2 regions of the Pontibacillus sp. HN14 genome follow, and region 1 is predicted to be linked to the other one. Evidence: predicted binding sites of a transcription regulator. Region 1 holds the regulator's gene; the other holds the start of a gene.
The links. The regulator NrdR, encoded in region 1, represses ribonucleotide reductase genes. The targets are predictions, from matches to a motif close to AACACNATATATNGTGTT.
Positions count from the first base shown of each region.

Region 1 (6,293 bases):
CTCTATTGTTTGAGAGCAACTTAACAGGCTATGTCGACAAAACTCTTGTCGTAGCGGTAGATGAGGAAGTTCAATTGCAGCGCTTAATGGAGCGTGATGAGAGTTCTAAAGAAGAAGCCCTGAGCCGCATACGCTCGCAATTATCCATAACCGAAAAGGTGCGTATGGCGGATGAAGTTATTGACAATAACGGCTCTAAAAGAGAGACCTATGATCAACTAGAAGCCATACTACGACAGTGGAATATATTATCCTGACCGAAAGAGGTTGTTCTTTTAACAAGAATGACCTCTTTTCTTGTCAGCACAGCTTTTGCTAATCTTATAAAATTCTATAGGTAACCGCTGTAACACCCATTCCTTCTCATTGAATGAGAGAGATGTGCATATAGTTTAATAAAGTTTGGAAAAAAACGCACAATTCACTCCCTAGGAAATCTTTATTGTGTTATACTATTCATGCGAAATAACAATAAAGTGTATCATAAATGAGAGGGGTATGCAGAATGAAGTCACGCGTTGCTATTAATGGTTTTGGTCGAATTGGTCGAATGGTGTTTCGCCAGGCGATTTTAGATAAGCAGGTAGAGGTTGTTGCCATCAATGCCAGCTACCCTCCAGAAACGTTAGCTCATTTAATTAAATATGATAGCGTACATGGTCATTTTCAAGGAGAAGTGAAAGCGCTTGAAGATGGTCTTGAAATAGACGGAAAGAAAGTTCACCTTTTCGCATCACGCGACCCACTTAAGCTTCCTTGGAAAGAGTATGAAGTGGATATTGTTATAGAAGCTACCGGGAAGTTTAAAACGAAAGAAACGGCTGGGCAGCATATTGAAGCGGGGGCTAAGAAAGTTGTGATTACGGCACCTGGCAAAGAAGTCGATGCTACGATTGTTATGGGCGTAAATGAGAGCGTTTACAATGATAAGGAGCACGATGTGTTATCAAATGCTTCTTGCACAACGAACTGCTTAGCTCCGGTTGTGAAGGTGTTAGATGAGCAATTCGGGATCGAGAATGGCCTGATGACAACGGTTCATGCGTTTACAAATGATCAGAAGAACTTAGATAACCCTCATAAAGACTTAAGGCGTGCCAGAGGATGTACACAGTCGATCATTCCAACTTCTACAGGAGCAGCTAAGGCTCTTGGTGAAGTAATTCCCCATTTAAATGGGAAAATGCATGGCATGGCTTTACGTGTTCCAACACCTAATGTTTCCCTTGTCGACTTAGTAGTTGACGTTAAGCGTGACGTGTCTGCAGACCAAATCAATCAAGCGTTCCTACACGCTTCTAAAAATGATTTAAAAGGCATTCTTCATTATTCAGATGAGCCACTTGTGTCGGTTGATTACACAACATCTGAATACTCTTCTATTATAGATGGGCTATCCACAATCGTAATGGATGACCGGAAAGTAAAAGTTTTGGCTTGGTATGATAATGAATGGGGCTACTCTAAGCGAGTGCTAGACCTTGTGAAGTTTGTTGGTACTCATTTAGCTGCACGGAAGGAAGCGCGTGTTTCCTGAAATTCTAACGTGTGAAATCATTTGGATATTCCCCCTTTAGTGTTTTATACTACTAACAAAGCTTACAGCACCACGTTTCTAATTTGGGTGAGTAAAAAAACTTATTGCAAATTACAGGGAAACACTATATACTAACTTTTGAACTTCTGAAATACCGGCGAACCTATGACTGCTTAAAGGGTTAGGACCTCTTAGGACTAACTTGCCCCCGTGGTAGTGCATAAGCTTGACGTTTAGAAGTAAACTTTTTTGGTTTTAAAGGGGGACTACCGATGGACACAATGGGTAGACATGTAATTGCAGAACTTTGGGATTGTAATACGGAAAAGCTGAACGATATGACGATGATAGAACAAATCTTCGTAGATGCTGCACTGAAAGCTGGAGCGGAAGTTCGTGAAGTTGCTTTCCACAAATTTGCACCACACGGCGTAAGTGGCGTCGTTATTATTTCTGAATCTCACTTAACCATTCACAGTTTTCCAGAACATGGCTATGCAAGTATTGACGTATACACGTGCGGGGATCGCATTGATCCTAATGTAGCAGCTCAATATATTGCGCAATCATTAGAAGCTAAAACACAAGAAACCGTAGAGGTCCCGAGAGGAATGGGACCAGTCGAAGTGAAGAAATTCAACGTACTCTAATATATAATTGTTCGAAAGAAAGTACTCTCCTAAAGAGTACTTTCTTTTTTTTGCAAGAATTTAAAATCGTCACCGAACTACGCATTCCGACATTTGAACCGAAAAAAGTGAAATTCTTGACAGAAGTCTGTATTTAACCTTTTCGATTTTTTGATATAATAGGTTAGAGGTGGACGTTTATGAATATAAAACAATGGTTTTCAACATATTTTACAAATCATGCAGAAACAAGTGAAGAACACTGGAATGAAATGATTCGCACACACTATTTTAAGACTACTAAAGATAAGGCATTTCCCCTTTTGGAGGATTATTATAGAAATTCGAATAAATATAAGGTAATGTCATCCTCAAAGGAGCATGGAGAGATGAGCCTTCAAACAGTAAAGGGAAAGAAAGCGTTTATTGTCGTTAGTGTCGTTATGGTTCAACCCTTGCGTACGGCTGTCGATTTTTCAGTGACGACTGAGTCTACTTTGCCTTTTGATTTTGGGTACAGCCATAAATTGATTCGAGAACAGCAGGAAGAAATGAAAAAATTACTTCCGTTTTTAGAAACGAGTATGGCTCATAAAATGTAGAGAAATGTGGAGTTGATTTTTCTGTGAAATGTCCTAATTGTAATTATAAGAGCACTAGGGTGTTAGATTCACGCCCCGTTGAAGAGGGGAAGTCGATTCGGCGCAGACGCGAATGTGAAGAATGTCATTTTCGCTTTACTACCTTTGAGCGAATCGAAGAAGTTCCTCTAATTGTGGTGAAGAAAGAAGGAACACGAGAAGAATTTAGTCGTGAGAAATTAATGAGAGGCTTAATTCGAGCTTGTGAGAAGCGCCCTGTTGCTGTTGATGAACTTGAAACGATCGCCATGGAAATTGAACGGGAATTAAGAAACCGTGGTGTTTCCGAAGTAAACAGTAAGGAAATCGGCGAGATGGTTATGGACCGACTAGCTCATATAGACGAGGTAGCTTATGTTCGTTTTGCTTCGGTATATAGACAGTTTAAAGATATTAATGTATTCCTTGATGAATTAAAAGATTTGATTAAACAAGATCCAGAAGGGTAATAAGATTTAGGGCCGCTTGGCTCTTTTCTTTTTTTAGGGGTCAAATAAAGACGTCGTTGAATGATTTACCATTCATGACGTAATAGAATAGAATGAATACACCAAGAATATGAGGAAGGAGGGAGTTTTATGGAACATACATCAATTGGGAAGCTTTTGCCTGTAGACGGATTTCGTTTAAAGGTAGCCCGTAGCATGCCCATGGATTTCACAACATCCCTGACTCATTTATATCAGCCATTGATTGGGAACGAGTCCATTAGTTTATACCAGACGTTACTGTCTGAATATGATCTTCAAGAACAGGCCGGAGACGTTCGTACTCACCATTTATTGATGAGCTATCTCAACCTCCCGTTAAATCATATTTATGAAGCGAGGAAACGATTAGAAGCCATTGGGCTTCTTCGAACTTTTGTTGATCAATCTGAGGAGCACAATCTATACACGTATATCCTTCTTCGCCCATTCACACCGAGTGAATTCTTTGCGGACGAGATGTTATCCTTGTTACTATATCATCATCTTGGTCAACAAAAGTACGAACGATTACAACGTACGTTTTCTGGCCAATCTTCTTCGTATGAAAAAGGGGAAGAGGTGACGTCGTCTTTTGAATATGTATTTTCAATGGGGGCGGTTGCTACTGAAGTACCCCCTTCCCAGTTTGAAGAACAAGATCAGGACCTGGTGGAGAGCCAGGGTGCTAATATCAAGGAAAGTCAAATTGATTTTTCCTACGTAAAGCAATCTCTTGATCAACGGATGCTCCCGGTTCAAAGTATTCTTACTAATCGGAATCAAAAAGTGATTTCTCAGCTATCTTTGTTGTATAATCTAACTACTAATGACGTTGAGAAAGCCATACTATGGGCTCTGAATGATGAAAACCAATTGGACTTATCTGAGTTAAAAGAAGCTTGTCATGATCTTTACCAAAGTAAGGGTGGTCAAAGTGAGGATCTGCAAGTGACTCACAAGCGTGATTCGTTAGCGGTTACGGATCATAATCAAGAGCCACAGAAAGAGCAGCAAGCAGACAATAAAGAGGAAGCGTTAATACAACGTCTTGAACATATTTCCCCGCGAGAATTATTGCAAGATCTGTCCGGTGGCGCGGAGCCTCCTGAGAAGGATTTAAGAATGATCCGTGATATTATGACTCAACAGGGATTAACACCTGGGGTCATGAATGTGTTAATTTATTATGTATTACTTAAAACAGATATGAAATTATCAAAAAACTATATGGAAACCATCGCAGGGCATTGGACCAGACTTCAGGTGAAAACCGTGCGCCATGCGATGCGTGTTGCAAAAACGGAGAATAAAAAGTATCAACAATGGGCAAACAACCGTAAAAGCGGAGGGAAGCGTTCCTATAACAAGAACCAAAAGCAAGACGTCCTTCCTGATTGGTTTAAAGATCAAAAAGGTCAGTCAAGTGACAACCAAGACCCTAAACGTCAAAGCGGGAAATCTGCCTCTGAAATTGAGCGTGAAAAACAAGAGCTGGCAGAAGCTTTGAAAAACATGGATGATTAATGGTTTACGAATAATTTGATTTAAGGATGAGTGAAATGGAACCGATCCAAACAGCTTTGAAAAAATGGATGAGGGAAAGTAAGAACTTTCAAGAGCATTACCAAAGTATGCGCGAGGCAATCTTGAAAGATCCTGATATTCAGCAAATTTTGCAGGAACATCCGAACCTCTCTCATCAAGACGTAGAACGACATTTAATGAAACTATATGAGTATCAATCCCAATCCAAGCGCTGTGAAGGATGTCCTTCTCTGGAGAATTGTCAAAATTTAGTCTCAGGTTATTCTCCGAATCTCCATGTTCAGGGGAAAGAGATTCGTTTAACCTATGAGATGTGTCCTCGTAAACGACAATCTCAGCAGCAAGAGGAGAAACGTTCTTTCATCAATAGTCTCTACATGCCTAAAGACATCGTGGAAGCTAAGTTTAAAGACCTGGATCCCGATGATCGGTATGAAGCCATTCGTCAAGCTATGAACTATACAGAGAATGCAGAGACAGAAAAAGGGCAAAAAGGACTTTACTTCCACGGTCCATTTGGTGTTGGAAAGACGCACCTTCTAGGTGCCATTGCGAATAAGTTGGCTAATAAACGAATTGCCTCTTATCTTATTTATATGCCTGAACTTGTTCGTGAGATGAAATCCTCATTAGGGGATAATACGTTAAAAGAGAAGGTAGAAAAGTTTAAAACAATTCCGGTTCTTATGTTAGATGATATTGGGGCCGAATCCATGTCTTCATGGTTCCGTGACGAGATTTTAGGTTCAATCCTACAGTATCGGATGATGGAACGTTTACCTGTGTTCTTTACATCCAATTACAACTTAGAAGAACTCGAAAAGCACCTGATGACGAACAACCGTGGAGATGTTGAGCAACTAAAAGCAGGCCGCATCATTGAACGTATTAAGCAAGTGAGTAACCCGGTAGAAGTGATTGGACAAAATAGACGTAACTAAAAAAGCAGCTCAAGCAGAAGGCCCCGGCCTCTCTCCTTGAGCTGCTTTTTAATGTTCCGCGGTAGTGATAAATACTTTAAGCTGAGACATTCAAGTATGAAAGTGGCCGTTACGTTTATATGTGCTCGGGCTTTCCCGGGGACAACTCGCTTTCCTGCGGGGAGCTGGGAAGCCTCCTCGCTCGCTTCGCTCTCTGTGGGGTCTCCCCTAGGCTCCTTACCCCGCGGGAGTCTCGCAGTCCCCGGGAAAGCCCTGATTTAATTTGAATAACGGCCTCTAGCCTAAGAAGAGGGAGGAGATTACTTACCACCGTCGGTAAGTTCGCGTCATTTTTGTGTTCCAATAGTGTCGTAAAGAATCCACGGAGAGTTTTTTTTATACAGAATAATCATTTTTCTTGTTTCCTTCCCATATACTGTAACAGTTTCGTGTACCACTGTAGGAGGGAGGGAAGACGTTGGCCGAGATCTATTTTTCTTACAAAGAAGAAGCCTTATCATTCTGTGATTTTCTATTCGCGCAGAATGAAG
Region 1 covers NZ_JAJOLR010000001.1:1,674,883-1,681,175, reverse strand. The annotation lists gene coaE (dephospho-CoA kinase) at 1-257, shown strand, start outside; gene LQ226_RS08705 (glyceraldehyde-3-phosphate dehydrogenase) at 506-1,537, shown strand; gene speD (adenosylmethionine decarboxylase) at 1,810-2,187, shown strand; gene LQ226_RS08695 (cytosolic protein) at 2,367-2,768, shown strand; gene nrdR (transcriptional regulator NrdR) at 2,792-3,256, shown strand; gene LQ226_RS08685 (replication initiation and membrane attachment family protein) at 3,386-4,801, shown strand; gene dnaI (primosomal protein DnaI) at 4,837-5,763, shown strand; gene ytxC (sporulation protein YtxC) at 6,221-6,293, shown strand, end outside.

Region 2 (6,293 bases), 280 kb from region 1:
TTCCAGGTCGCCTCGTGGGCCAAACGAAAGATGAAGAGGGGCGAAGAGGGTTTGTATTAACATTGCAAGCTCGTGAACAACATATCAGAAGAGATAAAGCAACATCGAATATTTGTTCCAATCAAGCTCTTAATGCATTAGGTACATCTGTTGCTCTTAGTGCCCTCGGTAAAAAAGGCACGAAGGAAATGGCCTACCAAAATATGCAGAAGGCTCGCTATGCAAAGAAAGCGTTCGAGGAGGCCGGATTCCAGGTCTTGTATTCCAATGCTTTCTTTAATGAATTTGTACTCCAAGTTCAAGGGTCCGTAACTACATTAAATGAAAAGCTGCAGGATAAGGGAATGATTGGTGGTCTTGATCTTGAAAGGATCTTCCCGGAATTAGGAGGCCACATGCTAGTGGCGGTGACTGAAATGCGCACAAAGGATGAGATTGATCGATTTGTGCAGGAATTGGGGGATGTATATGCGTAACGAAGATTTTCCGCTTATCTTTGAACACAGCCAAGAAGGACGTGTAGGGTATAGTTTACCGGAGTTAGATGTACCAGAGGTGGACCTTGGGGTTGATGTTCCGTACGTACGCGACGCTCAGCCTGATCTCCCGGAAGTAAGTGAGTTGCAGATTATGCGTCACTACACTGCTCTCTCCAAGCGAAACCACGGAGTAGACTCCGGATTTTATCCATTAGGGTCTTGTACGATGAAGTACAATCCTAAAATGAATGAAGACGTTGCGCGGATGCCAGGCTTTAGCCACATTCATCCTCTGCAGGCGCCAGAATCGGTCCAAGGTGCACTCGGCTTAATGTACGACCTTCAGACTTCTCTTGAGGCGATTACCGGTATGGATCAAGTGACACTTCAACCTGCCGCAGGAGCTCACGGGGAGTGGACGGGACTCATGATGATTCGTGCTTATCATGAGGCAAATGGGGACTACAACCGTACGAAGGTAATCGTTCCTGACTCAGCCCACGGAACCAACCCTGCGTCCGCAACGGTAGCTGGCTTTGAAGCAATCACGGTAAAATCCAACGAACGAGGCCTGGTGGATTTAGAGGATCTAAAACGCGTCGTTGATGAAAACACGGCGGCCCTTATGCTTACAAACCCGAATACGCTTGGTCTGTTTGAAGAAGAGATCATAGAGATGGCTGAGATCATTCACGAAGCCGGCGGCAAATTGTATTATGACGGAGCAAACTTAAATGCCATACTCGGATATGCTCGCCCTGGAGACATGGGATTTGACGTTGTTCACTTGAACTTACACAAAACATTTACTGGTCCTCACGGTGGAGGCGGCCCTGGTTCAGGTCCGGTAGGTGTAAAAAGCGATCTTGCGCCTTACTTACCGAAACCGATTGTTACAAAAGTACAGGAGCGTTATGTATTTGATGATAACCGTCCCGATTCAATTGGACGCGTGAAACCTTACTTCGGGAACTTTGGGATCAATGTGCGTGCTTACACCTACATCCGTACAATGGGAGCCAAAGGTCTGAAACAAGTAAGTGAATATGCGGTGTTAAATGCAAACTATATGATGAGAGAACTTGAGAAAGACTTTGACCTGCCGTTCTCTCAGCATTGTAAACATGAATTCGTACTATCAGGGAAACGTCAGAAAAAGCTCGGTGTAAGAACACTTGATATGGCCAAACGACTTCTTGACTTTGGCTACCACCCACCTACCATCTACTTCCCGCTAAATGTAGAAGAAGCAATGATGGTTGAGCCAACTGAGACAGAATCTAAGGAAACGCTCGATGAATTTATCGAAGCCATGAGACAAATTCATAAAGAAGCAGAAGACAATCCTGAAATTGTCCAAGAAGCACCACATACCACAATTGTAGGACGAATGGATGAAACAACGGCTGCTCGTAAACCTGTTCTGCGTTATATGAAGTAACGGGACAAAGAAAAGACTCCTCAAGTTTGAGGAGTCTTTTTTATATACGTCCAGTCCAAACGGTGCTAGCCGGGCGCTTTAGATTTTTACTTAACTAGATTTGACCTTACCGTCCCATTTCTTAAAGCCGCCTTCTAGCTGGTTAAGATCACTATAGCCCTTCTTATGAAGAAGAGAAGCGGCACGTGCGGCACGTGAGCCGTTCTGGCAGTATAAATAAACGGGTTTGTCAGGGCGAACTTCTTGTAAACGTTGCTTCAATTGAGTTACGGGTATATTGCGAGCCCCTAAAATGTGGCCTGATTTAAATTCGTTTGGTTCACGTACATCAATAAGTTGTGCCTTACGGTATCCTTGTCTGAATTCTTCAGCGGATAGTGTTTTCAAATAACGACGCTGGGCCATATATTTAATGACGCCATAGCCGATAATGACAACAAGTAAGCCTAATAGTATCCATAATCCGGTCATTAATCTTCCCCCTATAGTTCTATCTTCTTTCTCTATTATAGAGCGCTTTTAAATAAGATTCAAAGTTTTTTTCGACAAGGGGAATTCCCTTGAGCAAAATTTCTACACTGACAGTATAACGTGGATGTCAAGTCTTTGGCTAGGCAGCGCCAACCAGGAAGAGTGGAGTTTTAAGAGTTCTTTCAACATTCACGGTTTTATATCATACGCTTTTATTTTTTGTGAAAAATAGAGGGGATCGAGGAGGAAAGGTGGGTGGAGATTGTAGCAATTTTTGTAGAATCTTCAGAATGAAAAGAGGAATAAAAAGTTTTGGAAGTTTATTCCTTGGTATAGAGGGGAGTAAAGAAGGTGGGGAGAGCAATCTTCAAAAAAATACGTTGTATCCAGAAATTCATCTTTTATCTTGGTCATTCTTTTATTTGCTTCAGATTTTAGCGAATTTTGCGATTGACAAAGTTTTAATAGAATGATCAAAACACAATATATGGGTGTTTCAGTTCGTTGTCGAACACTATATATTGTTTCGGGAGTCTATTTTGTGGTATCTTATATGTATTAGTTGAACGACGGGCTTTTAAGAGTTATCATCTAGATTATGTCGAGTTCAACCGACACTTTTTTATGGTAGAGGAGAGGTATGCTCATGCAAACCGCAAAAGAAACAATGAATCAAATCAACATAGAACAACTAAATAAAGATATCGGTTTATTCTCTCAGGTCCATCCGGTGACAGAGGATATGAACATTACCCATTCTGGTGTGTCCCGTTTGGTCATGTTAGACCGATATGCCTTTAAAGATACTGAGAAAGTTACATTATCAAAAGGTGACTTTGTTGTATTAACCGTTAAGGATGATCCAAAATTTCCGGCTCGGGGTCTTGGCTACATTGTATCGATCGATTGGCAAGAAGCTAAAGCAGAAATTAAAGTAGAGCCTGAGTTCCAAAGTGTCCTTGAGAAACCAGAAGAAGTCGAGAGTGGGATCATAACACGTAAGCTAGATGTTATTGATAAGCCTCTTGAAGTCTTCTATGAACAGATTGCAAAGCGTAATGCAACTGGCCTAGCTGCTGTGGAAACAGAGGAAGCCAAACGACAAGAATCATTTGAACAGTTTTATAATGAGCTTTCTAATCTAAACTTCATTCCGGCAGGACGTGTTCTCTACGGGGCAGGATCTGAAACGGATGTAACGTACTTCAACTGTTACGTAATGCCATTTATTCAGGATTCTCGTGAAGGCATCTCCGATCACCGCAAACAGGTTATGGAGATTATGAGCCGCGGAGGCGGTGTTGGAACGAACGGTTCAACACTACGTCCTCGTAACGCTCTTGCAAGAGGGGTAAACGGAAAGTCCTCAGGCTCTGTTTCCTGGTTGGATGACATTGCGAAACTGACTCACCTTGTTGAGCAGGGTGGCTCAAGACGTGGTGCTCAAATGATAATGTTAGCAGATTGGCACCCTGATATCGTCGAGTTCATCATCTCGAAAATGCAGAATCCACGAATCCTGCGTTTCTTAATCGAGAATGTAGACGATGAAGTCATCAAGCAACAAGCAAAAGCGAAATTGAAATTCACCCCTCTATCAGCAACAGAACGTGACATGTATCAAAGCATTGTTAACTTTACAAACGTCGAAGGAAAAGGCGGCTTTACAGATGCTGCTATTGCAGATGCAGAAGAGAAGTTAGAACTTGGTGGTAATTATGATGTGCACAACTCAGAATTCCTGACAGGTGCTAATATCTCTGTATGTTTAACAAATGATTTCATGGACGCTGTTGAGAACGATGAGATGTACGAGCTCCGCTTCCCAGATGTGGAGAGTTATACAGAAGAAGAAATGAAAGCTTACAATGAAGAATGGCACGAATCTGGTGACGTTCGTGAATGGGCAGATAAAGGGTATAAAGTTCGCACATACCGCCGTATGAAAGCGAAGGACCTATGGAATTTAATCAATATCTGCGCAACCTATTCCGCAGAACCAGGCATTTTCTTTATTGATAACGCCAATGACAAGACCAATGCAACAAGTTATGGACACAAGGTAGTAGCGACGAATCCATGTGGTGAACAACCTCTTGCACCATATTCTGTCTGTAACCTTGCAGCTGTTAACCTTGCTTCTGTGGCAGATAAAGAAGCAAAAGCTGTCGACTTTGAGAAGTTAAGAAAGACGGTTCAAACAGGGGTACGTATGCAAGACAACGTAATTGATGCTACTCCGTACTTCTTAGAAGAGAATAAGAAACAAGCACTAGGTGAGCGTCGTATTGGTCTAGGTGTAATGGGTCTGCACGACTTATTAATCTATACAGAAACGGCCTACGGCTCTGAAGAGGGGAACAAGTTAGTGGATGAGATCTTTGAAACGATCGCTACTACAGCTTACCGTACTTCTATTGAGCTTGCGAAAGAAAAAGGAAGCTTCCCGTTCTTAGAAGGACAAACTGAAGAAGAAACGAAAGAGCTTCGCATGAAGTTCATTAATACAGGATACATGCAAGGTATGCCTGAAGATATTCGCCAGGGTATTTTAGAGTACGGCATTCGTAACTCTCACCTGTTAACCGTAGCCCCAACAGGCTCTACGGGTACAATGGTCGGGGTTTCAACTGGACTTGAGCCATACTTCTCCTTCTCTTACTTCCGAAGTGGACGCCTTGGTAAGTTTATTGAAGTGAAAGCGGAAATCTTAGAAGAGTACCTTCGTCAGCACCCAGAACAAGATCCAAACAATTTACCAGATTGGTTCGTAACAGCAATGGAACTTGAGCCAGAAGCGCATGCTGACGTACAGTGTGTCATTCAGCGCTGGGTCGATAGCTCGATTTCTAAAACCGTTAACGCTCCTAAGGGATACGCTGTCGAGCAGGTTGAGCAAGTATATCAACGTCTATATCGCGGTGGAGCCAAAGGTGGAACGGTTTATGTAGATGGAAGCCGTGACGCGCAGGTTCTTACCCTTAAAGCAGAAGATAACTCATTTGAAGAACAACAAGAACTATTTGAAGATGACCGGAAAGTCGTTTTAATGGACACGGTTCATGAGCTTGATAAGACCGACGTAACCATTGGTTCTGAAGTCGGCAACACTTGTCCGGTTTGCCGTGAAGGTAAAATCCAAGACGCTGGTGGCTGTAACACATGTACAAACTGTGGTGCGCAGCTGAAGTGTGGACTATAAGTAAATGAAACAAAAGCACGTGGGAGGATCAGACTCTCACGTGCTTTTTCTATAGGAATACATTCATTACCAGCAATACCTCACAAGAGTTGGTGATACTAAGGCATAAAGGAGTGAACTGCATGAAACCATTTATGCCTAAACTTGTATATGTAGAGCCAAGAGCGATGGAATACCAGTTAGCTCAGGACCTTTATCAGAAGTTCAAAGATCAGGGAATAGAAATTCGCGAAACCACTTCCCACAACCAGGTTCGGGGAATCCCAGGTGACAATGAACTAAGACAATACGCCAACGCGAAGAATACGTTTGTTTTAGGGGTTCGGAAGACATTGAAATTTGATACTTCAAAACCTTCCGCTGAATACGCCATCCCATTAGCGACAGGATGCATGGGACACTGTCATTATTGTTATCTGCAGACGACCTTAGGTAAGAAACCATACATTAGAACATATGTAAATTTAGATGAGATCTTTGACCAGGCACACCAATACATTCTAGAACGTGACGAGCCAACTCGTTTTGAAGCAGCCTGTACATCCGATATTGTAGGGATCGACCATCTGACCCACTCATTAAAGAAGACGATTGAATTTATGGGAGATCAGAAGAAGGGGCGCCTTCGATTCGTTACGAAATATCACCACGTTGACCATTTATTAGATGCAGAACACAATGGTCACACCCGATTCCGCTT
Region 2 covers NZ_JAJOLR010000001.1:1,396,588-1,402,880, reverse strand. The annotation lists gene gcvPA (aminomethyl-transferring glycine dehydrogenase subunit GcvPA) at 1-476, shown strand, start outside; gene gcvPB (aminomethyl-transferring glycine dehydrogenase subunit GcvPB) at 469-1,920, shown strand; gene LQ226_RS07240 (rhodanese-like domain-containing protein) at 2,011-2,391, opposite strand; gene LQ226_RS07235 (hypothetical protein) at 2,682-2,864, shown strand; gene LQ226_RS07230 (vitamin B12-dependent ribonucleotide reductase) at 3,038-5,593, shown strand; gene splB (spore photoproduct lyase) at 5,716-6,293, shown strand, end outside.
Region 2: the regulator NrdR is predicted to act here: its motif matches at 2,902-2,919, upstream of LQ226_RS07230 (vitamin B12-dependent ribonucleotide reductase).